DNA from 4 places in the Pantoea sp. X-Soil-MYKO-1289 genome. Region 1 is predicted to be linked to each of the others. Evidence: predicted binding sites of a transcription regulator. Region 1 holds the regulator's gene; each other region holds the start of a gene.

Region 1 (7,346 bases):
CGAACAGGCTGACGCGGCCGAAGCGCGACTCGATTCGCTGAGGAGGCAGTATGGCGCCGAATAGCAGCGTGGCCCGCGATCCCTATCTGTGGCAGAACGACAACGTGCTGAAAAACCGTCTGGATATCCACGACGCCGCTCAACTGCGCAAGGCGGAGCTGGCGTTCAGCGCCGCGCGCCTCGCCACCCTGGAGCTGGGGCCGGCCACCATCGGCCTGCCTTTCCTGCGCCATATTCATCGCACGCTGTTTCAGGATGTCTACGGCTGGGCGGGCGAGCTGCGCACCATTGATATCTGGCGCGACGACACGCCGTTTTGCCACTTCGAATACATCGAAAAAGAGGGCAATACGCTGATGGACGCGCTGGAAGAGGAAGAGGGACTGCGCAATCTGGAAGAGGCGGATTTCGCGGCGCGCATCGCGCACTACTACTGCGAAATCGCGATGCTGCATCCCTTCCGCGCAGGCAACGGTCGCGCCCAGCGCATCTTCTTCGAGCAGCTGGCGCTGCACGCCGGCTATTTTCTTGACTGGCAGAAGGTCGAGCCAGCGCAGTGGCGCGAGGCCAGTCAGGCGGGCGCGGACGGCGATCTGGCGCCGCTGGAGGCGGTTTTTGCCCGCGTCGTGAGTCGCGCCAGCCTGTAAAACGCGTAGAATAGCGGCGGTTTTCTCAGTCAGGACGGACTATGCTGCTGCTAATCGACAACTATGACTCCTTTACCTGGAATCTTTATCAGTACTTCTGCGAGCTTGGCGCGCAGGTACGCGTAGTACGCAACGACGCCATCACGCTGGAAGAGATGGCGGCGCTGCCGCTATCGCATCTGGTGATTTCGCCAGGGCCCTGTACGCCCGACGAGTCAGGCATTTCGATGGCGGCGATCCGCCACTTCGCCGGGCGCATTCCGGTGCTCGGCGTCTGCCTGGGTCACCAGGCGATCGCTCAGGCTTACGGCGCAAAAATCGTGCGCGCCCGCCAGGCGATGCACGGCAAAACCTCCGCTATCGCCCACAACCAGCGCGGCGTGTTCCGCAACCTCAACCATCCTCTGACCGTTACGCGCTACCACTCCCTGATCGTGGCGTGGGACTCACTGCCCGACGCGTTCGAGATCACCGCCTGGAGCCTGAAAGAGGGCGAGCCGGATGAGATCATGGGCTTTCGTCATCGGGAAATGGCGCTGGAAGGAGTGCAGTTTCATCCGGAAAGCATTCTGAGCGAGCAGGGACACCAGCTACTGCGTAATTTTCTTGAATCCTGAAGTTATGTTTGCCTTCGGTTGATTTATTATGCATATTTTATGACTATTATTTCACTGTGGCTCAATAAATAATCAAAGGTGGTCGTCGATGGCAGCGGAGAAAATTGCGGTAACGCGGGAAACGTTCGATAACGTCATTTTGCCTGTTTATGCACCCGCGCAGTTCGTGCCGGTCAAAGGCAAGGGCAGCCGCGTCTGGGATCAGCAGGGCAAAGAGTATATCGACTTTTCCGGCGGCATCGCCGTTACGGCGCTGGGCCACTGTCATCCGGCGCTGGTCGAGGCGTTGAAAACTCAGGGCGAAACCCTGTGGCATCTGAGCAACGTCTTTACCAACGAGCCGGCGCTGCGCCTTGCCAGCAAGCTTATCGCCGCCACCTTCGCCGATCGCGTCTTCTTCGCCAACTCCGGCGCGGAAGCGAACGAGGCCGCTTTCAAGCTGGCGCGCTACTACGCCTGTCAGCGCCACAGCCCGTTCAAAAGCAAAATCATCGCCTTCCACAACGCGTTTCACGGCCGCACGCTGTTTACCGTTTCCGTCGGCGGCCAGCCGAAATATTCCGACGGCTTCGGGCCGAAACCTGCGGATATCGTGCACGTTCCCTTTAACGATCTCGAGGCGGTAAAAGCGGTTATCGACGACCATACCTGCGCCATCGTGGTCGAACCGATTCAGGGCGAGGGCGGCGTAATGCCCGCGACGCCAGAGTTTATGCAGGGGCTGCGCGCGCTGTGCGATAAGCATCAGGCGCTGCTGGTGCTGGACGAGGTGCAGAGCGGCATGGGACGCAGCGGTAAGCTGTTCGCCTATGAGCACTACGGCGTGACGCCGGATATCCTTACCACCGCCAAAGCGCTGGGCGGCGGCTTCCCGGTCAGCGCCATGCTGACAACCGAGGATATCGCCTCAACCATGTCGCCGGGCGTGCACGGCACCACCTATGGCGGCAATCCGCTCGCCTGCGCGGTCGCGGAAGCGGCGCTGGACGCGATCAATACGCCGGAGGTGCTGGAGGGCGTTCAGGCGCGTCGCGAGCAGTTCGTCGCGGCGCTGAAGGCGATCGACGCGAAGCGGGATCTCTTCTCTGATATCCGCGGCAAAGGGCTGCTGATCGGCGCGGCGCTGAAGCCGCAGCACGCCGGTAAGGCGCGCGACATCCTTAACGCCGCAGCGGCGGAAGGGCTAATGGTGCTGGTGGCGGGCACCGACGTGATCCGGTTTGCGCCGTCGCTGGTGATTGAGCCCACCGATATTGAAGAGGGCATGGCGCGTTTCGCCCGGGCGGTAGAACGCGCGCTGACCGCCTGACTATCCTTTCCGCAAATGTCTGATTAGCCAGCGGCCATGGTGCGGCCGCTGGCTCCACGCCAGCGACGAGATGGTATGCATCACGTTAAGATGCTCCAGAATGCGCTTCACATGCTGCTCGAGAATCGTCGTCGGCCCTTCATCCAGGTTTTCTATGCCCGCCATCACGTTAGTTTGCGATCCCGGTCCGTCATACTCCAGCCGCTGCTGGCAGCGCTGCAGCGCCACTTCGCACGACTGCAGATAGCGCTGCGCCAGGTCCGGCGTCAGCATGGTGTGCTCGCGGGCGAGGATGGTCATGGCGTTGATATGCTCGACGATAAACTGGCTGTGCGTCACCCACAGGCGCATATCTTTCAGGTACTGGGCGTTGAAGCCCGGCTCCTGCATCGCCTGATTGAGCGAGTTGAAGAGCGCGTTGTGCGCCTGATTGACCTGCATGCGCTGCCAGGCCAGCTTCTTCGCCTCCTGCTCCGGCCCCAGCAGCAGCCGCAGCGCATCCTGATAGGTTTCCAGCGCGTCGTGGGCGTTTTGACGCAGCAGCCCGCTCTGCCACTGCGGCCACAGCCACAGCATGCCGCCGAAGGCGATCAGGCAGCCCATCAGCGTGTCCATCAGACGCGGCAGTAAAAACTGCGCGCCGTTCAGCGACAGCAGCTGCAGCGAGTAGACCGCCGTCACGGTAAAGCCAATCATCGACCAGCCGTAATATTTACGCGTCACCAGATAGCTCACCAGCGTCACCACCAGCATAAACAGCAGCACCAGCGATTCCGGCACCGCGAAGCGCAGCGAGGCGGCGGCGATCACCAGGCCGGCGAAGGTGCCCAGCGCCCGGTGCTGGATGCGCACCCGCGTGGCGCTGTAACCGTTCTGGCTGACGAACATAATGGTCATCAGGATCCAGTAGGGCTTGGGAATATCGAACAGCATCGCCAGCGCGCTGCCGAACATCAGCATCACGGCGAAGCGTGCCGCGGTGCGCAGCGCGGCGGACTTCAGCGACAGATAGCTGCGCAGCGCCGGCAGCAGCGGCAGGCGGCGCTGGCGATCGGTCATCAGGTCGCGCTGGTAGAGCGGTTTTTGCGTGCGCAGCACGCGCGCGATGCGGCTGAAGTGGTAGTAGCAGAAGTGGCCCACCGGATTATCGGGATGCTGACGGGCGATTTTCTCCAGCGCGCCGAGCGGCTTCTCCATATCGAAACGACTCGGCAACTGATGGTAGAGAATGGCGTCGGCCAGCGCGCGCAGCCGCGCCGAGATAATTTTGGCGTTCCAGCGGATCACCGCTTCGGCGTGGCTGCGCTCTACCAGCTTCTGCACCTCTTCCGGCTGATGCAGGCTGACGGAGATATGCTCCTGCAGGTCGAGCGCCACCTGAAACGCGCGCGTCAGCCGTTTGTGGCTGTTGTCGCGGCTGGCGGAGAGCATATGCATCTGCTGATAGCAGGTGTTGATCAGATCGACCGCTTTCTGCTGGCGCGCCAGCAGCGGCGGCAGCGCTTTTTCCGGGTCGGTAAGCTGGGTCAGCAGGGTATATTTCGCGTCGCAGTAGTCCGCCAGCTCGCGGTAGATCAGGCTCAGGGTTTCGCGCATCGGCTGCTCTTTCCACAGCCAGAACCAGAACCAGTTGAAGAGTCCGTACCAGAGCGTGCCGCCGATATAGAGCAGCGGCGGCACATAGATCGGCAATCGGCCGATCAGGCTCAGGGTAAAGATGGCCGCCACCAGCGTGCCGGAGAGCAGGCGGCCGTGCAGCGGGCTGATTTCGCCGGTGACGCCCAGCAGCAGCGGCAGAGCAAAGAGCACGGCAGGCAGCGGCACCCCTTTCAGGGTTAAGAGCTGGATCAGGAAGCTGCCGAGCGCGAACAGCGAGCCGCCGACGATGAGACGTTTGAAGAAGCGCTTATGGGGCGTATCCAGACCCGCGACGTTGCAGCAGGCGGGAACCAGAGAGAAAAGCAGGCCTTTTTGCAGATCGCCGAACAGCCAGCCGAGCGCCACCGGAATGCAGAGCACCAGCGTCTGCCGCAGGGCATAGTTAACTTCGGGGTGATAGATGATTCGGCGCCACATCACTTCACTAAAAACAGTAACGGCGTGACGGTGACATCACGCCGTGAGTGAGAGGAAATCAGCGGGTGCCGTAAACGACAATGGTTTTGCCGTGTGCGGAAATCAGATTCTGGTCTTCCAACATTTTCAAAATGCGGCCCACGGTTTCACGCGAGCAACCAACGATTTGGCCAATTTCCTGACGAGTAATTTTGATTTGCATGCCGTCGGGATGCGTCATGGCGTCTGGCTGCTTCGCCAGGTTAAGCAGGGTTTGTGCAATACGTCCGGTCACGTCGAGGAAAGCTAAATTGCCCACTTTTTCCGATGTAACCTGCAGACGGCGCGCCATCTGCGAAGAGAGACGCATTAAAATATCCGGATTCACCTGGATAAGCTGACGGAATTTCTTGTAGGAAATTTCCGCTACTTCGCACGCGGTTTTCGCACGTACCCAGGCGCTGCGCTCCTGACCTTCTTCAAACAGGCCAAGCTCGCCGATAAAATCACCCTGATTCAGGTAAGAGAGGATCATCTCTTTGCCCTCTTCATCTTTGATCAGCACCGCAACGGAACCTTTCACGATGTAGTAGAGGGTTTCAGCCTTCTCACCCTGATGAATCAGCGTACTTTTGGATGGATATTTGTGAATATGGCAATGGGACAGGAACCATTCGAGTGTAGGGTCTGTTTGCGGTTTGCCGAGAACCATTCGCTATTATCCTCTGTTGTAATCGTGCCCAAAACGCGGGGAGATGAGTCCCTGCCAGGCGATGAAAGCTTCAAGCGTTTCCCCTAAAGGAGATTATTCGGGCCTTATTTTGCGCCAGGCGCTTGAGATGTCCCGTCTTCGTCCCTATCAGAACGAACTATTTTCAGCACTGTTTGTAGCACAGCTTTTGCCGACTGTCTTCTGTTGTCTCGCTTCAGCAAAGGGGGGATTACTCTGGATTGCTGTTTGCCAGGTGAACGCGTACTCTGGCGGCAAACGGGCTATTCTCGAGGTAGAAACATGCAGGCAAGAGTGAAGTGGGTCGAAGGATTAACCTTTCTCGGCGAGTCGGCGTCGGGACATCAGATCCTGATGGACGGCAACTCCGGCGATAAAGCGCCTAGTCCGATGGAGATGGTGCTGATGGCCGCGGGCGGCTGTAGCGCCATCGACGTGGTCTCTATTTTGCAAAAAGGCCGCAACGATGTGGTGGACTGCGAGGTGAAGCTGACCTCGGAGCGTCGCGAAGAGGCGCCGCGCCTGTTTACCCATATTAATCTGCATTTCGTGGTCACCGGCAAGGCGCTGAGCGATAAAGCGGTCGCGCGCGCGGTGGATCTCTCGGCGGAGAAGTACTGTTCGGTGGCGTTAATGCTGGGCAAAGGCGTAGAGATGACCCATAGCTATGAAGTGGTCGCGCTGTAAAAAAGCGCACTGTACGTAAGGAGCGGGTAGCAAGGCCCGAAGAGCAAAGCGTCCCGCGCCATGGACAAAAACGCCGGGAGCGTTTTTGAACAACGCAACGCGTTGGCCCGTTTACGGGCGCCCCATCAAGGATGAGGGGCGTATACGCGCGGGCCGAGCTGGCAGGGATGCCGTTTTTTGCGTCTTTGCGATCGGGCCTTGCTACCCGCGACCGCGCCAGACCTGGTCAGGCGATCTGTTTGCCTTCCATCAGCCGCTGCACCAGCGGCGCCATAATCAGCTCCATCGCCAGCCCCATCTTGCCGCCCGGCACCACCAGCGTATTGATGTGCGAAATAAATGAGCCCTGCAGCATCGCCAGCAGATAGGGGAAGTCGATATTCTCCAGCCCGCGAAAATGGATCACCACAAAGCTCTCGTCCAGCGACGGAATTTCGCGCGCGGCGAACGGGTTCGAGGTATCGACGGTCGGCACGCGCTGGAAGTTAATGTGGGTGCGCGAGAACTGCGGCGTGATGAAGTTGATGTAATCCTCCATCGAGCGCACCACCGAGTCCATCACCGCCTCGCGCGAGTGGCCGCGCTCGCCGGTGTCGCGCACCAGCTTCTGGATCCACTCCAGGTTGACGATCGGCACCACGCCCACCAGCAGATCGACCTTCTCCGCCACGTTATGCTGCTGCGTGACGACGCCGCCGTGCAGCCCTTCGTAAAACAGCACGTCGGTATTTTCCGGCAGCGGCTGCCACGGCGTAAAGGTGCCGGGCACCTGGTTCCAGGGCACCGCTTCGTCGTAGGTGTGCAGATATTTGCGCGACTGGCCTTTGCCCGCATTGCCGTAGTCGATAAAAGTCTGCTCCAGCAGGCCGAAATCGTTGGCTTCCGGGCCGAAATAGCTGATGTGACGCCCTAAATCGCGCGCCTTGCGGATCGCCATATCCATTTCCGGCCGCGTATAGCGGTGGAAGCTGTCGCCCTCCAGCTCGGCGGCGTGCAGATTGAGCTGCTGGAAAATTTTACGAAACGCCAGGCTGGTGGTGGTGGTGCCGGCGCCGCTGGAGCCGGTTACCGCAATAATCGGGTGTCGTGCTGACATGAAAAAGCTCCCTTTAAAGTCGGGCGATGAGCATTGTTAACACGAAAAGCGCCTCGACGCATCAGCCGCGGAATTCGCTGCGCGGCATGATATTGATGGTTTCATGCAGTTCCGACCAGACCAGCACCACGTCGCCGCGCTCCAGCTGGCGGCGCACGTCGGCCACCTTTTGCGCCAGGCTGCGCTCCTGCTCGCCATAGTCGGT
Region 2 (7,346 bases), 1.7 Mb from region 1:
AACAGACGCGCCAGCATCAGCAGCAGGACGGTAAAGCCTGCGCTGAAGTGGGTAATGATCATCGCATAGCCCTGCCAGGAGCCGCGCTCGGCAAAGCCGCGCAGCTCGATAGTGGCGTACGCCAGCGCCACCAGCAGAAAGGTCAGCCAGTGAAGGGCAATTTGTGAAGCGGCATATTTTTCGCGCATAGTTTGCTCAGGCATCAGGAAGAAGAGCTCTACCTTACTGGAAAGAGAGGAGAAATCTTAACAAACTGGCGCAACGGCGCAAAGCATTGCTGACCTCCGCGGCGAGGCCAGCATAATCAGAGTCAGGCGATATGCTTTAGTGCCACGCTATTCTGTACCTTCAGGTTTTTTTTTACCGGCAGCGGACAGCACGCCTCGCAACCCAGCGATCCGGGGTAATACTTGCGCGCCTGCTGGATCGCGGCGTTGGCGGTATAAAAAGTGCCGAGAAACAGGCGGGATTCTAACGGGGGAAGATACTGGCAGCCTGCGGCATGCACCACATGGTTATCGTTGTAGCCAGAAATTTTAGAAACGTAGTAGTAATGGCCCATTGGGACATCCTCATTGCTGTAAAAAAAAGTACATTTATTGTTGGAGTGAGAGGGATTATAGCGAGGATTGGCGACTTTGTTTTTTATGGCCCTAATAAGTTAGCAGGCTCAGGGTCAAGAGGCGAAAAAGGACGCAGCTGCGTCCTTTTTGGTGAGCGCCGTACGGCGTCAGAGCTGTTTTCGCTGCAAACGCCAGCCTGTCAGCAGAGCGAGCAGCAGCAGCGCGGAGATAAAAAGGGTAATGCCAGGCCAGCCGTAGCTGTGCCAGAACAGGCCGCCAAGCGTGCCGGCTACGCTGGAGCCGACATAGTAGCTGAAAAGGTAGAGCGACGACGCCTGGCCTTTGGCGCGACGCGCGCGCGGGCCGATCCAGCCGCTGGCGACCGCGTGAGCGGCGAAGAAGCCGGCGGTAAACAGCATCATGCCGACGAAAATCCACCACACCGCGCTCAGCGCGGTCAGCAGCAGGCCCGTCAGCATCAGCGCCGTAGCGCCGAGCAGCACCGGGCCGCGTCCCAGCTTCATCGTCAGCGCGCCCGCCTTCGGCGAACTCCAGGAGCCGGTCAGATAGACCACAGAGAGCAGGCCGACGACCGCCTGGCTGAGATGGTAAGGCGCGCCGAGCAGACGGTAGCCGATATAGTTGAACAGCGTGACGAAGGCGCCCATCAGCAGAAAGCCTTCGGCGAACAGCAGCGGCAGTCCAGGGTCGCGCCAGTGCAGGCGAAAGTTAATCATCAGGCTGCGCGGCTTCAGCGACGCCGGACGAAAATGGCGTGACGCAGGCAGAATGCGCCAGAACATCAGCGCCGACGCGAGGGCGCAGCAGCCAATCGCCGCGATGGCGACGCGCCAGGAAAAGAAATCGGTCAGCACGCCGCTCAGCAAGCGGCCGCTCATGCCGCCAATGGAGTTGCCGCTGATATAGAGCCCCATAGAAAATGCGATAACGCTGGGATGGATCTCTTCGCTGAGGTAGGTCATGCCCACGGCGGCCACGCCGCTGAGCGAAAGGCCGGTGAGGGCGCGCATCAGCAAAATGCCCTGCCAGCTGTTCATGGTGGCGGAAATCAGGGTGCAAATTGCCGCCAGCATCAGCGCCGTCACCATCACGTTCTTGCGGCCCACGGCGTCGGAAAGCGGGCCGGTCACCAGCAGCCCCAGCGCCATCAGTCCGGTAGCGATCGAGAGCGAAATACTGCTCTCGGCGGGCGATACGCCGAACTGCGCCGACAGCACCGGCAGAATTGGCTGCACGCAGTAGAGCAGCGCGAAGGTTGCCAGACCGGCGGAAAAGAGCGCAAGGGTGACACGCATAAATTGCGGCGTGCCGCGTTTGATCCATACGGATGATGCCGCGGGAGAGACTGCCGTCGAATCGGCTAACTCGCCGTCGTCGAGCGTAACCGCCTGAGAAGAGCGACGCACGTTAATTCCTCAGCTGAAAAGAGTAGGACTACTCTAGGAAAGCGCTAATAGGTTGTCTAATATATTAATAATCTCAATTGATATGTTTAAAATATGAATATCGAACTGCGTCACCTGCGCTACTTTCTCGCGGTCGCCGAAGAGCTTCATTTTGGCCGCGCCGCACAGCGGCTCAACATCTCTCAGCCGCCGCTCAGCCAGCAGATCATGCAGCTGGAGCAGGAGATTGACGCGAAGCTGTTTACCCGCACCAATCGCAGCGTTCAGCTCACGCCGGCCGGGCAACAGTTCCTCAGCGACGCGCGGGCGATTTTGCAGCAGGTCGAGCAGGCGGCCAGTCGCGCGGCGCGGCTGGAGCGCGGCGAAGAGGGCGAGCTGCGCATCGGCTTTACCTCTTCTGCGCCCTTTACCGGCCTGGTCTCGGACGCGCTCTATCAGTTTCGCCAGCGCTGGCCGCAGGTGCATATCCAGATGCAGGAGATCAACACCCGACAGCAGCTTGCGCCGCTGCATGAGGGCCGACTCGATTTGGGGGTGATGCGCAACACCGCGCTGCCGCCCGATTTGCGTCATCAGCTGCTGCTGCGCGAACCCCTGCGCGCGGTGGTGCACTGGGCGCATCCGCTGGCGGACGTGGAAACCCTCTCCGTCAGCGCCCTGGCGAACGAACCTTTCATTTTCTTCGATCCGCAGGGCGGCACGGCGCTGCACGGCGAAATCCTCAGCCTGCTGCGCCGCTATCAGATTAAGCCCTACATCATGCAGGAGGTGGGCGAGGCGATGACCATCCTCGGGCTGGTGGCTACCGGCCTTGGCGTATCGATTTTGCCTGCGTCCTTCGCGCGCGCGCGTCTGGCCGATGTGGTCTGGCTGCCGCTGAAAGAGGAAGATGCGCTGTCGGAGGTGTGGCTGGTCTGGTCGGGCGAGCGCGAGCCGTCGATGCAGATGCGCAATATGATGCGGCTTCTGTCGCCAGAAGCGCAAAAATAAGGGCCAGACCTTAAGCAAAGTCCGGTTTTTATGTGCTGCAAATCACATTTCAAATCAAATATTTGACGCTCAGGCGCAATCTGCCTCACCATAGTCGCTGTTTATTTAGAAGCGCGAAAATAACCGGGAGCACAGGGCGTGAAGCTGGATAGTCAGCCTGGTCACATTGACCAGATCAAACAGACTAATGCAGGCGTTGTTTACCGCCTGATCGATCTCTACGGTCCGATTTCGCGTATCGAACTTTCCCGCCTGGCGCAGCTGGCGCCCGCCAGCATCACCAAAATCGTGCGTGAAATGCTTGATGCTCATCTGGTGCAGGAGACGGAATTTCAGGAGCCAGGCTCGCGCGGCCGACCGGCCATCGGCCTGATCCTCGATACGCTCGCCTGGCACTACCTCGCGGTGCGCCTGCATCATGGCGCGCTGACCCTGACGCTGCGCGATCTCAGCAGCCGCGCGCTGGTGGAGGAGACCTCACCGCTACCTGATGAAGCGCAGCAGCCGCTGCTGACCTCGCTGATCGATCGTGTCGACGCCTTTTTTATGCGCCACCAGCGCAAGCTGGAAAGGCTGACGGCAATTGCCATCACGCTGCCAGGGCTGATTAACGCCGCCTCGGGCGTGGTGCACCGGCTGCCAGGCTATGAGGCGCGCGAGATACCGCTGGGCGATACGCTGGCGCAGCGCACCGGCGTGCCGGTATTTGTGCAGCACGACATCTCCGCCTGGACGCTGGCGGAGTCGCTGTTCGGCGCGTCGCGCGGCGCGCAGGACGTCATCCAGATTGTCATTGACGATACCGTCGGCGCGGGCGTGATCAGCGGCGGCCAGCTGCTGCATAAAAGCGGCCGTGCGCTGGTTGAGATTGGACATACCCAGATCGATCCCTACGGTCAGCAGTGCTACTGCGGCAATCACGGCTGTCTGGAGACGGTTGCCAGCACCGGCAGCCTGCTGGCGCTGGCGGCGCAGCGCCTCGCCGCGCAGCCCGACAGCGTGCTGCACCAGCAGCCGTTAACGCTGGAGAGGCTCTGTGTGGCGGCCCAGCAGGGCGATCGGCTGGCGCGCGACGCCATCGCGGGCGTCGGGCATCATGTCGGACGGATGCTGGCGATGATGGTCAATATCTTCAACCCGCAGCATATTCTGATCGGCTCGCCGCTTAACGAAGCCGCTGAAGTGCTGTTTCCCGCCGTCAGCAGCACCATCCGCCAGCAGGCGCTGCCCGCCTACAGCGAAGCGATTCAGCTGGCGCCCACGGAGTTCCGCGAGCCGGGCACCCTCGGCGCGGCGGCCCTGATCAAAGACGCCCTCTACAGCGGCTATCTGCTGGTAAAACTGTTACAAGGTTAAGCGCGACTGAACTTTGCGCTAACGCAAGCCGCCTGCTGCCCGCACTCCTTACAATAGGTTTTGCTTTTTTGTAAAACAAAACCGTTACGTTGAGGAGGAGTGGGGTGAAAAATCTGTTCATTACCGGCACTGACACCGCTGTAGGGAAGACCGTGGTTTCGCGCGCGCTTCTGCAGTATCTCGCTCGCGCTGGCCTGAGCGCGGTGGGTTTCAAACCGGTTGCTCGAAACGCTGAGCGGAGCGCTGAAGGCCTGCGCAGTAAGGATGCGCTGGTTTTGCAGAGCAGTTCGACGCTTACCCTGCCTTACGATGCGATTAACCCGCTGATTTATGAAGAAGACGAAGTCAGCATTCGTCCGCGCAGGCCCATGGACTATGCGCTGCTGAATCAGAGCCTGCAGCGGCTGGAGCAGCAGGCTGACTGCGTCGTGGTTGAAGGCACCGGCGGCTGGCGCAGCCTGATGAACGATGCGAAGCCGCTCTCCGGCTGGGTGGCGCAGCATCATATTCCGGTGGTGCTGGTGGTGGGCATCAAGCAGGGCTGCCTCAGCCATGCGCTATTGACCGCCGAGGCGATCGCGCGTGACGGGCTGCCGCTGGCCGGCTGGGTGGCAAACCGCATTAACCCCGGCCTGGCGCACTATGCTGAGCTGATCGACGTGCTGCGCGACAGCATCGATGCGCCGCTGCTGGGGGAATTGCCCTATCTGCCGCGCGCCGAACAGCGCGACCTGGCCGGTTATCTCGATCTCTCTTCGCTGGGCATCGCCGCGCTGCCCGATTCAGGTGCAAAGATCGCCTGAGAGTGAAACATTATGCTGCAAAGCCGCTGCGTCTGAATCGATGGTTTCAGGATTTGGCGCGGCGCTTTTTGTTTTTAACTTCTTATCCGTCAACCAGTTAACATTACTTCCTTTCGCTGCCCGCGCGCGTGGCGTGATAAATGCATTAACAGCGTTAATCACAAGACTGCCGGAGCACGATTATGTCGCATTCAGAAGAGAAAGCATTGCTGTACGGGCTGGACGAGCGCATCAGGCCCGCGCCCGCGTTTTTTGCCGCGCTGCAGCATCTGCTGGCCAGCGTGGTCGGCATTATCACGCCGCCGCTGATTATTGGCTCGGTGCTGGGGCTGCAGGCCTATATTCCCTATCTGATTAGCATGTCGCTGCTGGTTTCCGGCATGGGCACCTTTTTGCAGGCGCGGCGCGTGGCGGGGATCGGCGCGGGCATGATCTGCCTGCAGGGCACCAGCTTCGCCTTTCTTGGCGTCATCCTTTCCGGCGGGATGATCGTCAAAAGCCGCGGCGGTTCGCCGGAGGATATTATGGCGATGATCTTCGGCTGCACGCTGGTCGCCGCGCTGATCCCGCTGCTGATTAGCCGCTGCATCGCGCAGCTGCGCCGCGTGCTGACGCCGGTCGTGACCGGAACGGTGATAACGCTGATCGGCATTAGCCTGATTAAGGTGAGCATCACTGACTGGGCGGGCGGGCATAACGCGGTGAATTTCGGCGCGCCCGGCAACCTGGCGCTCGGCGCCCTGACGCTGCTGGTGATTATCGCGCTGAACCGGATGCGCAACCGCTGGGCGCGGCTGATCGCGGTGATCGCCGGCATCGCCGCTGGCTGCCTCGCCGCGGCGCTCAGCGGCACGCTGGTGCTGAAGCCGCTGCCGGAGACGGGCTGGCTGGCGCTGCCTGGCTTTTTCCGTTTCGGCTTCGCCTTCGACTGGACGATTTTTTTGCCTATCGCGCTGGTGTCGGTGATTTCGGTGATTGAGGCGGTGGGCGACCTGACCGCCAACTGTATGCTGTCGCAGCAGCCGATCAGCGGCCCGCAGTTTCAGCGTCGCCTGCAGGGCGGCATCTGCGCCGACGGCGTGAGCTGCGTGCTGGCGGCGGTCTTCTCCGCTTTTCCCAACACCACCTTTGCGCAGAATAACGGCGTGATTCAGATGACCGGCGTGGCGAGCCGCTATGTCGGCATGGTGATGGGGGCGATGCTGGCGCTGCTCGGGCTGTTTCCCGCCGTGGGCGCGCTGATGCAGCAGATCCCGCCGCCGGTGCTGGGCGGCGCGACGCTGGTGATGTTCGGCAGCGTGGTGGCCGCCGGGATCCGCGTAATGACCCAAACGCCGCTGGGGCGTCGCGAGATGCTGATTGTAGCGGTCTCTTTTGGTCTGGGGCTGGGCGTCGAAGCGGTGCCGGAAGCGCTGAAGCAGTTCCCGCCGCTGGTAAGTCAGATTTTTGGCCATGCGGTAACCACCGGCGGCGTGCTGGCGATCCTGCTGAATCTGGTGCTGCCCAGCGAGCCGCGCGCTGCTGCCTTGCCGCAGGGCCAAGCGGTGGAAAAAGGGCTGTAGAAAAGAGTACGGCCCCGGCGCCATGACGTTTGCGTCGGGGCCGCTTGCCTGCTGCAGGCGGTCGCTAAAAAATTACGGATTGAGGCGGCGTCGCGTGCGGCCGGAGCTGAGGTAGTCGGCGATATAATCCTGCGAAATCTCTCCGCTGTAGCGGCCATCTTCGTCGACGATCGGCATCCAGACGGTGTTGTGCTCATAGAGCTTAGAGAGCACCACGCGCAGATTCTCCTCCGCCTTGCCGGTTACCCGGAAGGTATGCAGCAGGGACTCGCAGTTGCCGCTGGCGTGGCGCGCTTCGCGGCGCTTCACAAAGCCGAGCGGTTTGCCGTCGTTATCTACAACGGTCACCGAACGCATCTCGTTTTCATCCATCAGGGCGAACGCCTCCGCCAGCGGCGTGGCGCGTTTAACGGTGATGGTGGGCTGTTGATCGGTGACGTCGCCCGCCTGCACCAGCAGCAGGCGCTTCAGCGTGCGGTCCTGGCCGACAAACGAGCCGACGAAATCATTTCTCGGGCTGGCCAGCAGCTCATCCGGGCTGGCGCACTGCACGATTTTTCCCTGGCCAAATACCGCGATACGGTCGCCGAGCTTGAGCGCTTCATCAATGTCGTGGCTGACCAGCATCACGGTTTTTTTCAGCTG
Region 3 (7,346 bases), 3.8 Mb from region 1:
TGCGCTTTTTGACAGCAAGAGCGATGGGGTACTGCGCCTCTCTGCTCCAACAAAAGATAACTCTATGAGCTCGGATAATAAGCAATCACTTAGTGCGTTAACGCTGGCCGCGATTGGCGTAGTGTATGGCGATATCGGCACCAGCCCGCTCTATACCTTGCGTGAATGCCTCTCCGGTCAGTTTGGTTTCGGCGTTGAGCGCGAAGCGGTTTTCGGCTTTCTGTCGCTGATTTTCTGGCTGCTGCTGCTGGTGGTGTCGCTGAAATATATCAGCTACGTCATGCGCGCGGACAACGCCGGCGAGGGCGGCATTTTAACTCTGATGTCGCTGGCGGGCCGCAATACCGGCGCGCGCGCCACGGCAGTGCTGGTGATTATGGGCCTGATCGGCGGCAGCTTCTTTTATGGTGAAGTGGTGATTACGCCGGCTATCTCCGTGATGTCGGCGATCGAAGGGCTGGAGATCGCCGCGCCCTCGCTCGATCCCTTTATCGTCCCGCTCTCTATCGCGGTGCTGACGCTGCTGTTTATGATCCAGAAGCACGGCACCGGCATGGTGGGCAAACTCTTCGCCCCGGTGATGCTGATCTGGTTCGCCACGCTGGCGGTGCTGGGCGTTACCGGCATCATGAAGAACCCGGAAGTGCTGCAGGCGCTTAATCCCTCCTGGGCGGTCAGCTTCTTCGTGCACTACAAAACCATCTCATTCTTTGCGCTGGGCGCGGTGGTGCTGGCGATTACCGGGGTGGAGGCGCTGTATGCGGATATGGGGCACTTCGGCAAAATGCCGATTCGCATCGCCTGGTTTATCGTAGTGCTGCCCTCGCTGGTGCTGAACTATTTCGGCCAGGGCGCGCTGCTGCTCAGCGATCCCAAAGCGATTAAAAACCCCTTCTTCCTGCTGGCGCCGGACTGGGCGCTGATCCCGCTGCTGATTCTGGCCACGCTGGCGACGGTGATCGCCTCGCAGGCGGTGATCTCCGGCGTCTTCTCGCTGACGCGCCAGGCGGTGCGTCTGGGCTATCTGCCTGGCATGCGCATTATCCATACCTCGGAGATGGAGTCCGGTCAGATCTACGTGCCGATGATCAACTGGGTGCTCTATTTCGCCGTGCTGATCGTGATTATCAGCTTTGAACACTCCAGCAATCTGGCGGCGGCTTACGGCATCGCGGTCACCGGCACCATGGTGCTGACCTCGATTCTCTCCTGTACCGTCGCGGTGAAAAACTGGCACTGGAACCGGCTGGCGGTCGGCCTGATCCTGACGCTGTTTCTCTGCATCGACGTGCCGCTCTTCTCTGCCAACCTGATTAAGCTCTTCTCCGGCGGCTGGCTGCCGATCTGTCTGGGGCTGATCATGTTCCTGATTATGACGACCTGGAAGAGCGAACGCTTTCGCCTGCTGCGCCGGATGCACGAGCACGGCAACTCGCTGGAGGCGATGATCGCCTCGCTGGAGAAATCGCCGCCGGTGCGCGTGCCGGGCACCGCCGTCTATATGTCGCGCGCGCTCAACGTGATCCCCTTTGCGCTGCTGCACAACCTTAAGCACAACAAGGTGCTACACGAGCGCGTGGTCTTTTTGACGCTGCGCACCGAAGATGCGCCTTACGTGCATAACGTGCGCCGCGTCGCCATCGAACAGCTGTCGCCGACCTTCTGGCGCGTGGTGGCGAGCTACGGCTGGCGCGAAACGCCGAATGTAGAGGAGATCTTTCACCGCTGCGGGCTGGAAGGGCTTAACTGCCGGATGATGGAGACCTCATTCTTTATGTCGCACGAGTCGCTGATTATGGGCAAACGTCCCTGGTATCTGCGCCTGCGCGGCAAGCTCTTCCTGGCGCTGCAGCGCAATGCGCTGCGCGCGCCTGACCAGTTCGAGATCCCGCCGAACCGGGTAATCGAACTCGGCACCCAGGTCGAGATCTGAGGGTTACCAGCGCAGGGCGACGCAGAGTCCGCCGCCCTCGCGCTGGCTGAAACGCAGCTGCATGCCGTGCAGCTGCGCGACGTTCCGCACGATCGATAATCCCAGCCCGCTACCGCTTTTTTCCTGTCCCGGCGGCCGCCAGAAGCGCTCGCCCAGACGCTGCAGCTCCGTCTCGCTCAGGCCCGCGCCATTATCCTCGACGCGCAACCCGCGGCTCTCCAGCACGACTCTGACGTCGCTGCCTTCCGGCGTGTAGCGGATGGCGTTGTCCAGCAGGTTGCGCGCCAGCAGCGACAGCAGCAGCGGATGACCCTGAATAACCGGCTCGGCAAGGCTTTCCAGACGCAGCGCGACGCCGGCGCGATCGGCGTGCGGCAGCTGCTCGGCCAGCGCCTCCTGCAGCAGGCTATGGAGGTCGACAGGCTGAAACGCGCCGCGCGCGTCCTCAGCTTCGGCGCGCGACAGCGTCAGCAGCTGATCCACCAGCCGCGTGGCGCGCTGAATGCCGGCGTCCAGCTGGCGCAAAGCGTGCTGGCGCATCACTTCGTCGTCAGCGGCAAGCTGCACCACTTCGCTCTGCACGCGCAGCGCCGCCAGCGGACTGCGTAGCTCATGGGCGGCGTCAGAGGTAAAGCGGCGCTCGCGCTGCACCATGGCGCTGATGCGGCTGAACAGCCCGTTCAGCGCTTCCGTCAGCGGTCTGACCTCCAGCGGCACCCGCCCGGCGTCCAGCGGCCTGTCGTCATCCGGCGCGCGCTGCGCCAGCAGCTGCGTGATGCGCTTGAGCGGGCGCAGCTCGCGCCACACCAGGCCGAGCAGCAGCAACAGCATCAGCGGCAGCGCGATAAGCCAGGGCAGAATGCTGCTTTGCACCAGCGCTTTCGCCATATCGTCGCGGTATTCCCACTCCTGGCCCACCACGATGCGGTGCTGGCCGTCCGGCGTCGTCAGCCAGACAAACCGCCAGCGGTCGTCGTCGTCGATTAACCGCCCGTCATGAAACCCCTGCGCCTCGGCGTCGAACGGCAGCATTCTGCCGTTTTCGCCGTCGTTCAGCACGGGTCTGCCGTCGCGGGTGAAAATAGCAAAGGCGAGCGCGTCGTCATCCTGATCGCCGCGATGGTGGCGCAGCAGCGCCTTGTTTTTGGGCAGCGTGGCGTCAGCGGGCGCGGCGAGGTCAAGCGCCATCAGGCGTTTGGCGAACAGCAGCTGCTGGGTGTCGAACAGTTCGTTGATGGTATCGCGCGTCTGTAGCCAGGCGCTCAGGCTGGCGCAGCCCCAGCAGAGGCCGAGCAGCAGCACGAAGCCGACGCCAAGCCGGAGAAACAGGCTCATTGCGGCTCTCCCAGCATATAGCCGACGCCGTGTACGGTACGGATAAAGCTCGCGCCGAGCTTTTTACGCAGGTGATGAATATGCACCTCCACCGCGTTGCTGGAGACGTCGGCATCCCAGCTGTAGAGCTTCTCTTCCAGCTGCGCGCGCGTCAGCACGCGGCCGGGATGGCGTAAAAACAGTTCCAGCAGCGCCAGCTCCCGGCTTTTGAGCGGCACCTGCTCGCCATCGCGCGTCACGCTGTGGCTGGCGGGCTGCATAATGACGTTGCCGTGACGCAGCTCCGGCTGCAGCTGGCCGTGGCGACGCCGGATGAGCGCCTGTAGCCGCGCGGCGACTTCCGTCAGGGCGAAGGGTTTGCAGAGATAGTCGTCCGCGCCCAGCTGCAAACCCTCCACGCGCTGATCGAGGGCGTCGCGCGCGGTCAGGATCAGCACCGGCACGTCCGCGCCCTGCTGGCGCCAGTCGCGCAGAATCTCCAGCCCGTCGCGCTGCGGCAGCGAAAGATCGAGGATCACCGCATCCCAGGGCGCCGCATGCAGCGCGGCGAAACCCTCATCGCCGGAAACAAACCAGTCGACGCTGAAACCTAATTTGCCCAGGCCGGCCTTGATGCCGTCGCCAATCAGCCGGTCATCCTCAATCAGTAAAATGCGCATCTTCCCTCCTTTATCCGCAAAGGCTTTATACGAAGGAGAACGGCGCTTGTACAGGCGATATCGCCACTTTTCGCTTATTTTTACCTCTTAAGATCCTGTTAAGAACTCGCTGTTTTAATAGGAGGCGTACCAAATACACATTCATGGAAACGAGGTGACTTGATGAAAAAGCATGCCGCACTTTTAGCTATCCTGGCGCTGACCACCGCGCCGGTCTTTGCCGCGACTCAGGGCGGATTTGTCGATGGGAATGCGCCTGCCGCTCAGGCGAAACAGGGAGGTTTTCAACACGACCAGAGCAGCGTGGTCACCGTTAAGCAGGCGGAAGAGATGAAAGACGACAGCTGGATTACCGTGCGCGGCCAGCTGGAGAAGCAGATCGGCGACGAGGATTATCTGTTTCGCGACGCCACCGGCACTATGAAAGTTGAGATCGACCACAAGCGCTGGGACGGTTTGACCATCACGCCGAAAGATCGCGTTGAGCTGACGGGCGAGCTGGATAAAGATTTCAACAGCATCGAACTTGACGTTAAGCAGGTGCGTAAAGCGCCGTAACGCCTTTCCTGCCGGGCCGCGTCTGCGGCCCTTTTATCGCCTAAGCCAAATTTCATCTCGCGTGAGCGAAACGTTTCGATAACGATCACACTTCTCGATTTCCCCCGTTGAGTTACCGCCGCCATTTCATACACTGCCGCTAGCGAAACGTTTCGCTCTGGAGCAGAAAATGAAAAAAGGTCGCCTGTTAAACGCTGAACTCTCTTACGTGATTGCCCGCCTGGGCCATACGGATACGCTGACCATAGCCGATGCCGGCTTGCCGATCCCGGCAGGACCGCAGCGCATCGATCTGGCGCTGACGCCCGGCACGCCCGATTTTATGCAGGTGATGAAAGCCGTCACGCTGGAGATGCAGGTGGAGAGCGCCCTGATTGCGGAAGAGATTAAGCAGCACAATCCGCAGCTCCATAGCGAGCTTCTCGCCGTGCTCGAAGCCTTGCAACAGCACCAGGGAAACAAGATTGCAGTACGTTACACCAGTCATGAACAGTTCAAACAACAGACTCAACGCAGTCAGGCGGTCATTCGCAGCGGAGAGTGCTCTCCGTTTGCGAATGTCATCCTGAGCGCTGGCGTCACCTTCTGAGGCCGTTATGCAACCCTTATTACAGCTCCAGGGGATTGAGAAATCCTTTCCCGGCGTAAAGGCGTTAAAGAGCGCGTCGCTGGCGGTCTATCCAGGACGCGTGATGGCGCTGGTAGGCGAGAACGGCGCCGGCAAATCCACCATGATGAAGGTGCTGACCGGCATCTACAGCCGCGACGCGGGCTCGCTGCGCTGGCTGGGCGAAGAGACCACTTTCAGCGGCCCGAAAGCGTCGCAGGAAGCGGGTATCGGCATTATTCATCAGGAACTGAACCTCATTCCGCAGCTGACCGTGGCGGAAAATATTTTTCTGGGACGCGAGTTCGTTAACCGGTTCGGCCGTATCGACTGGAAGCGGATGTACGCCGAGGCGGACGCGCTGCTGAAGCGTCTTAACCTGCGTTTCAACAGCCACAAGCTGGTGGGCGATCTTTCGATCGGCGATCAGCAGATGGTGGAGATCGCCAAAGTCCTGAGCTTTAAGTCGCAGGTGATCATCATGGATGAGCCGACCGACGCGCTGACCGATACCGAAACGCTGTCGCTGTTTCGCGTGATCAACGAACTCAAGGCGCAGGGCTGCGGCATTGTTTATATCTCCCACCGCATGAAAGAGATCTTCGAGATTTGCGACGACGTGACGGTTTTCCGCGACGGCCAGTTTATTGCCGAACGTCCGGTGAAGGAGCTTAGCGAAGAGAGCCTGATCGAGATGATGGTCGGGCGCAAGCTGGAAGATCAATACCCGCGCCTCGACCAGGCGCCGGGAGAGGTTCGTCTTAAGGTCGAAAATCTTAGCGGACCGGGCGTGCATGACGTTAGCTTTACGCTGCGCAAAGGCGAGATCCTTGGCGTCTCCGGGCTGATGGGCGCCGGACGCACCGAGCTGATGAAGCTGCTTTACGGCGCCCTGCCGCGCAGCAAAGGCCGCGTCTGGCTCGACGGCCGCGAAGTGGTGACGCGCGCGCCGCAGGATGGACTCGCCAGCGGCATCGTCTATATCTCCGAGGATCGCAAGCGCGACGGGCTGGTGCTGGGCATGTCGGTAAAAGAGAACATGTCGCTGACGGCGCTGCGTTATTTCAGCAACGGCAGCGGCACGCTGAAACATGCCGCCGAGCAGCTGGCGGTGGGCGATTTTATCCGTCTTTTCAATATCAAAACGCCGTCAATGGAGCAGGCGATCGGCCTGCTCTCCGGCGGCAATCAGCAGAAAGTGGCCATCGCGCGCGGGTTGATGACGCGTCCCAACGTGCTGATCCTGGATGAACCGACGCGCGGCGTCGACGTCGGGGCGAAAAAAGAGATTTACCAGCTTATCAATCAGTTCAAGGCCGAAGGGCTAAGCATCATTCTTGTCTCATCGGAGATGCCGGAAGTGCTTGGCATGAGCGACCGCATCCTGGTGATGCATGAAGGCCGTTCCGGCGGCGAATTTACCCGCGAGCAGGCGACGCAGGAATCGTTAATGGCGGCAGCCGTAGGCAAGCAACACAGCGAGGATTTAGTTGTATGAGCACCCAAACCTTACCCTCCAGCCGTCGCTGGTTCAGCAAAGCCTGGCTGATGGAGCAAAAATCGCTGATTGCGCTCATCGTGCTGATCGCGGTGGTGGCGAGCCAGAGCCCTAACTTTTTCACCGTAGCGAACCTGTTCAATATTCTGCAGCAGACCTCGGTCAACGCCATTATGGCGGTCGGCATGACGCTGGTGATCCTCACCTCCGGCATCGATCTCTCGGTGGGATCGCTGCTGGCGCTGACGGGCGCGGTGGCCGCCTCGCTGGTGGGCATGGAAGTCAACGCGCTGGTGGCGGTAGCGGGCGCGCTGGCGCTGGGGGCGGCGATCGGCGCCGTCACCGGCACTATCGTGGCGCGCGGCAAAGTGCAGGCCTTTATCGCCACCCTGGTGATGATGCTGCTGCTGCGCGGCGTCACCATGGTCTACACCGACGGCAGCCCGATTAATACCGGCTTCAATGACAACGCCGATCTCTTCGGCTGGTTCGGCATCGGCCGTCCGCTGGGGATCCCGACGCCGGTGTGGCTGATGGCCATCGTCTTCCTGCTCGCCTGGTACATGCTGCACCACACGCGCCTCGGCCGTTACATCTACGCGCTGGGCGGCAATGAAGCGGCTACGCGCCTCTCCGGCATCAACGTTAACCGCGTAAAAGTGATCGTCTACGCCCTGAGCGGCATGCTGGCCGCGCTGGCGGGCACCATCGAGGTCGCGCGCCTCTCTTCGGCCCAGCCGACGGCGGGCACCGGCT
Region 4 (7,346 bases), 2.0 Mb from region 1:
CGGCAGATCGCCCAGCTGACGCTGCGAGAGGTAAGGGGAGATCTGCTTTACCACGGGCAGGGAGAAAATTTTATCTTGCATAACCGAATCCTTCCTGTTGCTACGAAAAAAAAGGGCGACCGAAGTCGCCCTTGTTGTCTGTCGTAACCGGTCTGCTTATTTAGCAACCAGCGCGATCAGGTCGAGAACTTTGTTTGAGTAGCCGGTTTCGTTGTCGTACCAGGAAACCAGTTTCACAAAGTTGTCGTTCAGCGCGATGCCGGCTTTGGCGTCGAACACAGAAGTCAGCACTTCGCCGTTGAAGTCGGTAGAAACCACGTCGTCTTCAACATAGCCCAGCACGTCTTTCATTTCGCCTTCTGCAGCGGCTTTGATCGCTGCACAAATTTCTTTGTAAGAAGCCGCTTTTTCCAGACGTACGGTCAGGTCAACAACAGAAACGTTCGGAGTCGGTACGCGGAACGCCATACCGGTCAGTTTACCGTTCAGCTCCGGCAGGACTTTGCCCACGGCTTTCGCTGCGCCAGTAGAAGACGGGATGATGTTCTGAGATGCGCCGCGGCCGCCGCGCCAGTCTTTGTGAGACGGGCCGTCAACGGTTTTCTGCGTGGCGGTAGTCGCGTGAACGGTGGTCATCAGACCTTCGACGATGCCGAATTTGTCGTTGATGACTTTCGCCAGCGGTGCCAGGCAGTTGGTGGTGCAGGAAGCGTTAGAAACGATGTCCTGGCCAGCATATTTGTCGAAGTTAGCGCCGCGAACGAACATCGGGGTGTCGTCTTTAGACGGACCGGTCAGCACGACTTTTTTCGCGCCGGCAGTGATGTGTTTACGTGCGGTTTCGTCAGTCAGGAAGATGCCGGTCGCTTCAGCAACAACGTCAACGCCTGCTTCGTCCCACTTCAGGTTAGCCGGGTCTCTCTCAGAGGTAACGCGGATTTTTTTGCCGTTAACGATCAGCGCGCCGTCCTGAACTTCAACGGTACCGTCGAAGCGGCCGTGCGTTGAATCGTACTTCAGCATGTAAGCCATGTAGTCCGCGTCTAACAGGTCGTTGATCGCAACGATTTCGATGTCAGAACGCTGCTGAGCAGCACGGAAAACGATACGGCCGATACGACCAAAACCGTTGATACCTACTTTGATAGTCATATATTCCACCAGCTATTTGTTAGTGAATAAAAGGTTGGCTGTAAAATTACAAAAACCTTACCAGGCGTCAAGCGGAATCGTGTCAATAGTTGCGACAGGTCAATCCGTTCGACAGGAATAATTTGATGCGCAACCGCTTGCGCAACAAGCGTGTTAAGATGATGCCGAAACCCGATTGCTGAATATAAAGGGATAGCGTTAGCAAAAGGTGATCGAGGTCACAAATCTACGCTGCGAAAGGGAAGTATGGCCGCTAAGCACGAAAAAAGCCCCGGTAATGTTATTCGTTTGTTAGAATAGTAGACGATTTTTTCAGAATGACACTCTCCGGAACCACTCAAATGGCTAAAGAAACCGCACCTGAAGCAAAAATTGCGCAATTGTCTGAAATGCAGCGCTATGTGACCCAGCAGCGCGGCACCGAGCCGCCTTTTAGCGGCGCGCTTCTGCACAATAAACAGGAAGGCATCTATCACTGCCTGGTCTGCAACGCGCCGCTGTTTCTCTCGGAAACCAAGTATGACTCCGGCTGCGGCTGGCCGAGTTTCTATCAGCCAGTCAGCGATGACGCGATTCGCTATCTGGAGGATGACTCTCACGGCATGCATCGGATCGAAATTCGCTGCAATAACTGCGACGCGCATCTGGGACACGTTTTCCCGGACGGGCCGCAGCCGACCGGCGAACGCTACTGCGTTAACTCGGCGTCGCTGAGCTTTACCGACGAGCAGGGCGACGAACAGCAGGGGTGATGAATGAAACAACAGCTTGAGGCGATGGTCGACGCCATGACGCCTGAGGTCTACGAACGGCTGGCGACGGCGGTGGAAACCGGTAAATGGCCCGACGGCGTGGCGCTGTCACAGGAGCAGCGCGACAACTGCCTGCAGCTGGTGATGCTCTATCAGGCGCGCCACAATGAGGCGCCGCAGCATATGACCATCGGTAAGGGCGGCGAAATGGTGACGAAATCGAAGCGAGAGCTGAAAGAAGAGTTCGGCATCGATGCGGAAATAACGCGCATCAACCTGCACTGAAGCAAAGGCCGACATGGCGTCGGCCTTACTCTTTTCCGCTAGATCAGCACCGCGCCCTGCGCCTTCATCTGGGCGAACGCGATATCGCTGTCTTCCGGGCTGAGATTCACGCCGCGACAGCCTTCCTTCACCACCGTTACCTGATAACCCAGCTCCAGCGCATCCAGCACGCTGTACTTCACGCAGTAGTCCGTGGCGATTCCCAGCATCATCAGATGGGTAATGCCGCGCGCCTGCAGCCAGCTGTCCAGCTCGGTTTTGCGCCGATGGCCGTTGTCGAAAAAGGCGCTGTAGCTGTCGACATCGACATCCTGTCCCTTATGGAATACCGCGTCGATCAGGTTGCGATCGAGGCCGGGATGAAGCTCGGCGCCAACGGAACCCTGAATGCCGTGATCCGGCCACCAGATTTGCGCCAGCCCGTTGAGTTCGCCCAGCGTGTAGACCGGTTCGCCGGATACCGAGGCGAAGCTGCCGTGGTTAGCCGGATGCCAGTCCTGCAGCGCCAGCACGCACTCGCCGCGCGCGCGGAATTCGCGCGCATAGCGGTTGGCGACCGGCACGGTCATATCGCCTTCATGCACGGCCATGGGGCCGCCGGGACAAAAATCGTTTTGAATATCTATGATGATGAGGGCCTGCTTCATAACAGGTGGCTCCGTAATTAGTCTTCGGTCAGTTCACCGCGCAAATTTTGCTGCATCCTGGCGCGGATCTCATCGCAGGAGAGCGACTGACTCAGTAAAAAGTGGAGCTTGGTCAGTGCGGCTTCCACCGTTAAATCAAATCCGCTTATGACGCCCGCATGCTCAAGGGCGTTGCCGGTGGCGTAGCCGCCCATGTTCACCTTGCCGGAAATACACTGGGTCAGGTTAACCACCACAATGCCGCGCTCGCTGGCCTGCTGCAGCTCGGCGAGAAACTCGGCGTTCTGCGGCGCGTTGCCGACGCCGTAGGAGCGCAGGATCAACGCTTTTACCGGCTGGCGTAAAAAGTTGCGCACCACATCCGCCGAGATGCCCGGATAGATGGTGACAACGCCGATAGGCTGCGGCGTAATGGTATGCACCTTCAGCGGGCCCTGGCCCTGCGGCGCGGGCGGCGTATTCAGCCGACGAATATGGATGCCGGCCTCCAGCAGAGCAGAAAGGTTCGGCGAGGCAAACGCGTTAAAGCCATCCGCATGCGCTTTCGTGGTGCGGTTGCCGCGATAGAGCTGGTTGTTGAAAAACAGCGAGACTTCATTCACGGGATAGTTCGCCGCCACATAGAGCGCGTTCAATAAGTTTTGCTGGCCGTCGGAGCGCAGCTCCGCCAGCGGGATCTGCGATCCGGTCACGATAACGGGCTTCGCCAGGTTCTCCAGCATAAACGAGAGCGCTGAAGCGGTGAAGGCCATGGTATCGGTTCCATGCAGGATAACAAATCCATCGTAGCGATCATAATTTTGTCGAATATCTTCCGCGATAGACTGCCAGTCTTCGGGTGTCATATCGGAAGAGTCGATCAGCGGATCGTATTCATGGATAGTGAAATCCGGCATCTCAGGGCGGTGGAACTCCGGCATATTCGCCAGCTGTTGCTGCAGGTGACCTGAAACCGGAATGTAGCCCTGCGCGGAACGCTGCATGCCAATGGTGCCGCCGGTATAGGCGACATAGATATTTTTCTTTTGCATCAGAAACTCAGACTTACCGTAAAAGGCGCAGTATAAGGGGAAAGCGGGGGAAAAGCAGCCCGGTCGAGGACCGGGCTGCGAGCTTCATCGCACTTCGCCGCAGTTCAGACAGAACGCATAGCGATTTTGCGGATCGTTGAGGTTATTCAGCAGGCCGGGCTGCTGTTTCATGGCGCTCATCACGTCCAGCATCGGCGCGGGCAGCCAGGCTTTCAGCGTGGTCGGTAGCACCGCCTGCGCCGAGGCGTTAACCTGGCTAAGCAGCATATCGAACATGCCTGGCTGATCCTGATACCAGGTGAGCTGCGGCTTCGCGACCTTCGCCAGTTCGCCCGCTTTCTTCACCGCATCGTCAAAGTCGCCCAGCGCATCCACCAGGCCGTTGGCTTTGGCGTCGCTGCCGGTCCAGACGTGCCCCTGCGCGATAGCGTCGATTTGCTCCGGCGTTTTATGGCGCGAAGCGGCGACCAGACCGACGAAGTTGCGGTAGCCGTTTTCAATCGTCAGCTGCATCAGCTGCTGCACTTCGGTCGGCAGCGCTTTGGTAGAGGCCACGTCCGCCAGCGGCGAGGTAGCGACGCCGTCCGTATGCACACCGATGCTATCCAGGCTGTTCTCCAGCGTATTGATGACGCCGAAAATGCCGATGGAGCCGGTCAGCGTGCTTGGGCTGGCGACGATATAGTCCGCCGGCGTCGAGATCCAGTAACCGCCTGAAGCCGCCATGCCGCCCATAGATACCACGACGGGCTTGCCGGCCGCATGCGCTGCCGCCAGCTCTTCACGGATCGCTTCAGACGCCGTTACGCTGCCGCCAGGGCTGTTGACGCGCAGGATAATCGCCTTGATTTTGGGATCGAGGCGCGCATCACGGATCTGCGCGGCGGTGGTGTCGCCGCCGACGTTGCCGGGCGTCTCCTCGCCGTCCATAATCGCGCCGCTCGCCATCACCACCGCGATATTGCCATCCTGCTGGGTTGGCTGTTTCACGTTGTAGTCGTAAATGCTGACGCTGTGGTAATCGTTGTTGGCTTTATCCCAGCCAAAGGTTTTCACCAGCTCCTGATCGGCCGCCGCGCGGCTGTCCAGCACATCCACCAGCTTGTTATTGAGCGCATATTTGGCGGTATCGCCGTTTACCGCTTCAAGACCGGCGATCACCGCCGCCGCGCCGGGGAAGAGCTGATCCGGCGTAATCTGACGGTTGCCCGCCACGGTATTCAGATAGTTCTGCCACAGCTGACCGACCCAGCGGCTGTCAGCGTCGCGCGCCGCCTGCGACATGTCGTCGCGCAGGAAAGGTTCCACCGCCGATTTGTAAGTGCCGACGCGGAAAACGTGGGAGTTGACCTTCAGCTTATCCAGCAGCGTCTTATAGTAGAGGCCGTTGGTGGCGAAACCGTGCAGATCGACCGTGCCCTGCGGCGAGAGATAGATTTTGCTGGCGTAGCTGGCGAGGTAGTACTGCGCCTGGCTATAGCTGTCGCCCAGCGCAAAAATGGGCTTGCCGCTGTCGCGGAATTCGCGCAGCGCTTTGCCGACGTATTGCAGAGAGGGCTGATCGCCGCCGGCGAAGTCGCGCAGATCCAGCACCATGCCGGTGATGTTTTTATCGCTTTTGGCCTGACGGATGGCGTCCACCACGTCGAACAGCGAGTTCTCCTGCAGGCGATCGCTGCTTGCGCCCAGCAGCTGACGACCCAGTTTGCTCAGCTTATTGCTGACCGAGGGCTTATCCACTAGCACGCCGGTGAGGTCGACTTTCAACGCGCCTTGCTGCACCGGCGTCGATCCGCTGCCGGAACCGCTGACCTGCAGCCAGATGCCGACGCCGACCAGGATTAAAAAGATCAGGAACAGATTGAGAATAAACTCCCTGATAAAATTCAGCACTCGCCATGTCCATCGGAACAGACCGGCAATAATTCGCCACAATGTGCGCATCAGACTCTCCATTTTCGCTAGCGGAAAGCGGTCGCCGCGCGGCTCCGCCTTCCATGACGCCCTCATCCTAAAGAGCGGCGTGGAAAATGTCAGCAGGAAATCGCGGCGGACTGTTACAAAAGATCAGGCTGTGCCAGGATTAGCCAACGCGTTATGACATCAGGAGAAAATCATGGATGCACTTGAATTACTGATTAATCGCCGCTCCGCCTCACGGCTGACGGAACCGGCGCCCGCCGGCGAAAGCCTGCAGAATATTATCCGCGCCGGCATGCGCGCGCCGGATCATAAGTCGCTGCAGCCGTGGCGTTTCGTTATCGTCGAGAATGAAGGACGCGATCGGCTGAGCGCGCTGCTGGAAGAGGCGGCGCGCGAGGCGCAGCTGGAGGAGAAAGCGATCGATAAAGCCGCGCGCTCGCCGTTCCGCGCGCCGATGATCATTACCGTTATCGCCCATTGCGAAGATCACCCCAAAGTGCCGCGCTGGGAGCAGGTGGTCTCGGCGGGATGCGCGGTGATGGCGATGCAGATGGCGGCGGCAGCGCAGGGCTTCAACGGCATCTGGCGCAGCGGTCCCTGGACCGACAACGCGCGCGTGCGCAGCGCTTTCAACTGCCGCGAACAGGACGCTATCGTCGGTTTCCTCTATCTCGGCACGCCGCAGCTGAAATCGAGCACTACCCTGGTTCATCCCGATACCGCGCCTTTCGTCAGCTATTTCTAGCCGACGCCGTCTCTCTGTCCGTGCAGCGAAGCGGGTTGCGCGGATCCTGCGCGACCGATCTCGAAGTGACCCGCCAGAGCTTACCTCCTTATCTGGAAACGTCTAAGATAGCGCTGCGCCTCTGTCGCGTTAGCCGAATGGCCCTCATACCCTGAAGTAAAGGATCTTGCTGACTCATGCGTTTGTTTATTGCGGAAAAACCGAGCCTTGGCCGCGCGATTGCCGATGTGCTGCCCCAGCCCCATCGTCGCGGAGAGGGCTTTATCGCCTGCGGCGACGATCAGGTGGTCACCTGGTGCGTCGGCCACCTGCTGGAGCAGGCGCAGCCGGACAGCTACGACAGCCGCTACGCGCGCTGGTCGCTGGCCGACCTGCCGATCATCCCGCAAAAATGGCAGCTGCAGCCGCGTCCTTCGGTGGCGAAGCAGCTTAAAGTCATTGAGAAGCTGCTGAAGCAGGCCAGCGAAGTGGTACACGCGGGTGACCCCGATCGCGAAGGTCAGCTGCTGGTGGACGAAGTGCTCGACTATCTGCAACTGCCGGCGGAAAAACGCAGCCGCGTTCAGCGCTGCCTGATCAACGACCTGAACCCGCAGGCGGTGCAGCGGGCGGTCAGCCGCCTGCGCGAAAACCGCGAATTTATTCCGCTCTGCGTCTCGGCGCTGGCCCGCGCGCGCGCCGACTGGCTTTACGGCATCAATATGACGCGCGCCTGGACGCTGCTGGGGCGCAACGCGGGCTATGATGGCGTGCTGTCGGTAGGCCGCGTGCAGACGCCGGTGCTGGGTCTGGTGGTGCGCCGCGACGAAGA

Evidence for each region. The regulator CRP, encoded in region 1, controls carbon source genes, mostly activating them, when cyclic AMP is high. The targets are predictions, from matches to a motif close to ATGTGANNNNNNTCACAT.
Region 2: mlc (sugar metabolism global transcriptional regulator Mlc) is a predicted target of CRP. The motif match lies at 3,011-3,028, and genes of this name have one in related genera.
Region 3: rbsD (D-ribose pyranase) is a predicted target of CRP. The motif match lies at 4,559-4,576, and genes of this name have one in related genera.
Region 4: msrB (peptide-methionine (R)-S-oxide reductase MsrB) is a predicted target of CRP. The motif match lies at 1,359-1,376, and genes of this name have one in related genera.

The regions. Positions count from the first base shown of each region.
Region 1 is NZ_AP036004.1:324,242-331,587, forward strand. Features, by position in the region: gene AC6I7Z_RS01470 (YhfG family protein) at 1-64, shown strand, start outside; gene AC6I7Z_RS01475 (putative adenosine monophosphate-protein transferase Fic) at 51-647, shown strand; gene AC6I7Z_RS01480 (aminodeoxychorismate synthase component II) at 689-1,264, shown strand; gene argD (bifunctional acetylornithine/succinyldiaminopimelate transaminase) at 1,353-2,573, shown strand; gene AC6I7Z_RS01490 (YccS/YhfK family putative transporter) at 2,574-4,649, opposite strand; gene crp (cAMP-activated global transcriptional regulator CRP) at 4,708-5,340, opposite strand; gene AC6I7Z_RS01500 (OsmC family protein) at 5,641-6,045, shown strand; gene AC6I7Z_RS01505 (phosphoribulokinase) at 6,272-7,141, opposite strand; gene AC6I7Z_RS01510 (YheU family protein) at 7,203-7,346, opposite strand, start outside.
Region 2 is NZ_AP036004.1:2,054,394-2,061,739, reverse strand. Features, by position in the region: gene cybB (cytochrome b561) at 1-188, opposite strand, end outside; gene AC6I7Z_RS09980 (hypothetical protein) at 311-562, opposite strand; gene ynfM (multidrug efflux MFS transporter YnfM/SxtP(Kp)) at 731-1,990, opposite strand; gene AC6I7Z_RS09970 (LysR family transcriptional regulator) at 2,084-2,980, shown strand; gene mlc (sugar metabolism global transcriptional regulator Mlc) at 3,119-4,336, shown strand; gene bioD (dethiobiotin synthase) at 4,441-5,139, shown strand; gene AC6I7Z_RS09955 (nucleobase:cation symporter-2 family protein) at 5,322-6,701, shown strand; gene osmV (osmoprotectant ABC transporter ATP-binding protein OsmV) at 6,774-7,346, opposite strand, start outside.
Region 3 is NZ_AP036004.1:4,078,141-4,085,486, reverse strand. Features, by position in the region: gene kup (low affinity potassium transporter Kup) at 65-1,933, shown strand; gene qseC (quorum sensing histidine kinase QseC) at 1,937-3,268, opposite strand; gene qseB (quorum sensing response regulator transcription factor QseB) at 3,265-3,927, opposite strand; gene AC6I7Z_RS19370 (YgiW/YdeI family stress tolerance OB fold protein) at 4,090-4,485, shown strand; gene rbsD (D-ribose pyranase) at 4,655-5,074, shown strand; gene rbsA (ribose ABC transporter ATP-binding protein RbsA) at 5,082-6,590, shown strand; gene rbsC (ribose ABC transporter permease) at 6,587-7,346, shown strand, end outside.
Region 4 is NZ_AP036004.1:2,304,761-2,312,106, reverse strand. Features, by position in the region: gene AC6I7Z_RS11170 (D-hexose-6-phosphate mutarotase) at 1-81, opposite strand, end outside; gene gapA (glyceraldehyde-3-phosphate dehydrogenase) at 157-1,152, opposite strand; gene msrB (peptide-methionine (R)-S-oxide reductase MsrB) at 1,494-1,904, shown strand; gene AC6I7Z_RS11155 (YeaC family protein) at 1,908-2,189, shown strand; gene pncA (bifunctional nicotinamidase/pyrazinamidase) at 2,228-2,836, opposite strand; gene ansA (asparaginase) at 2,854-3,867, opposite strand; gene sppA (signal peptide peptidase SppA) at 3,952-5,811, opposite strand; gene AC6I7Z_RS11135 (NAD(P)H nitroreductase) at 5,984-6,535, shown strand; gene AC6I7Z_RS11130 (DNA topoisomerase III) at 6,712-7,346, shown strand, end outside.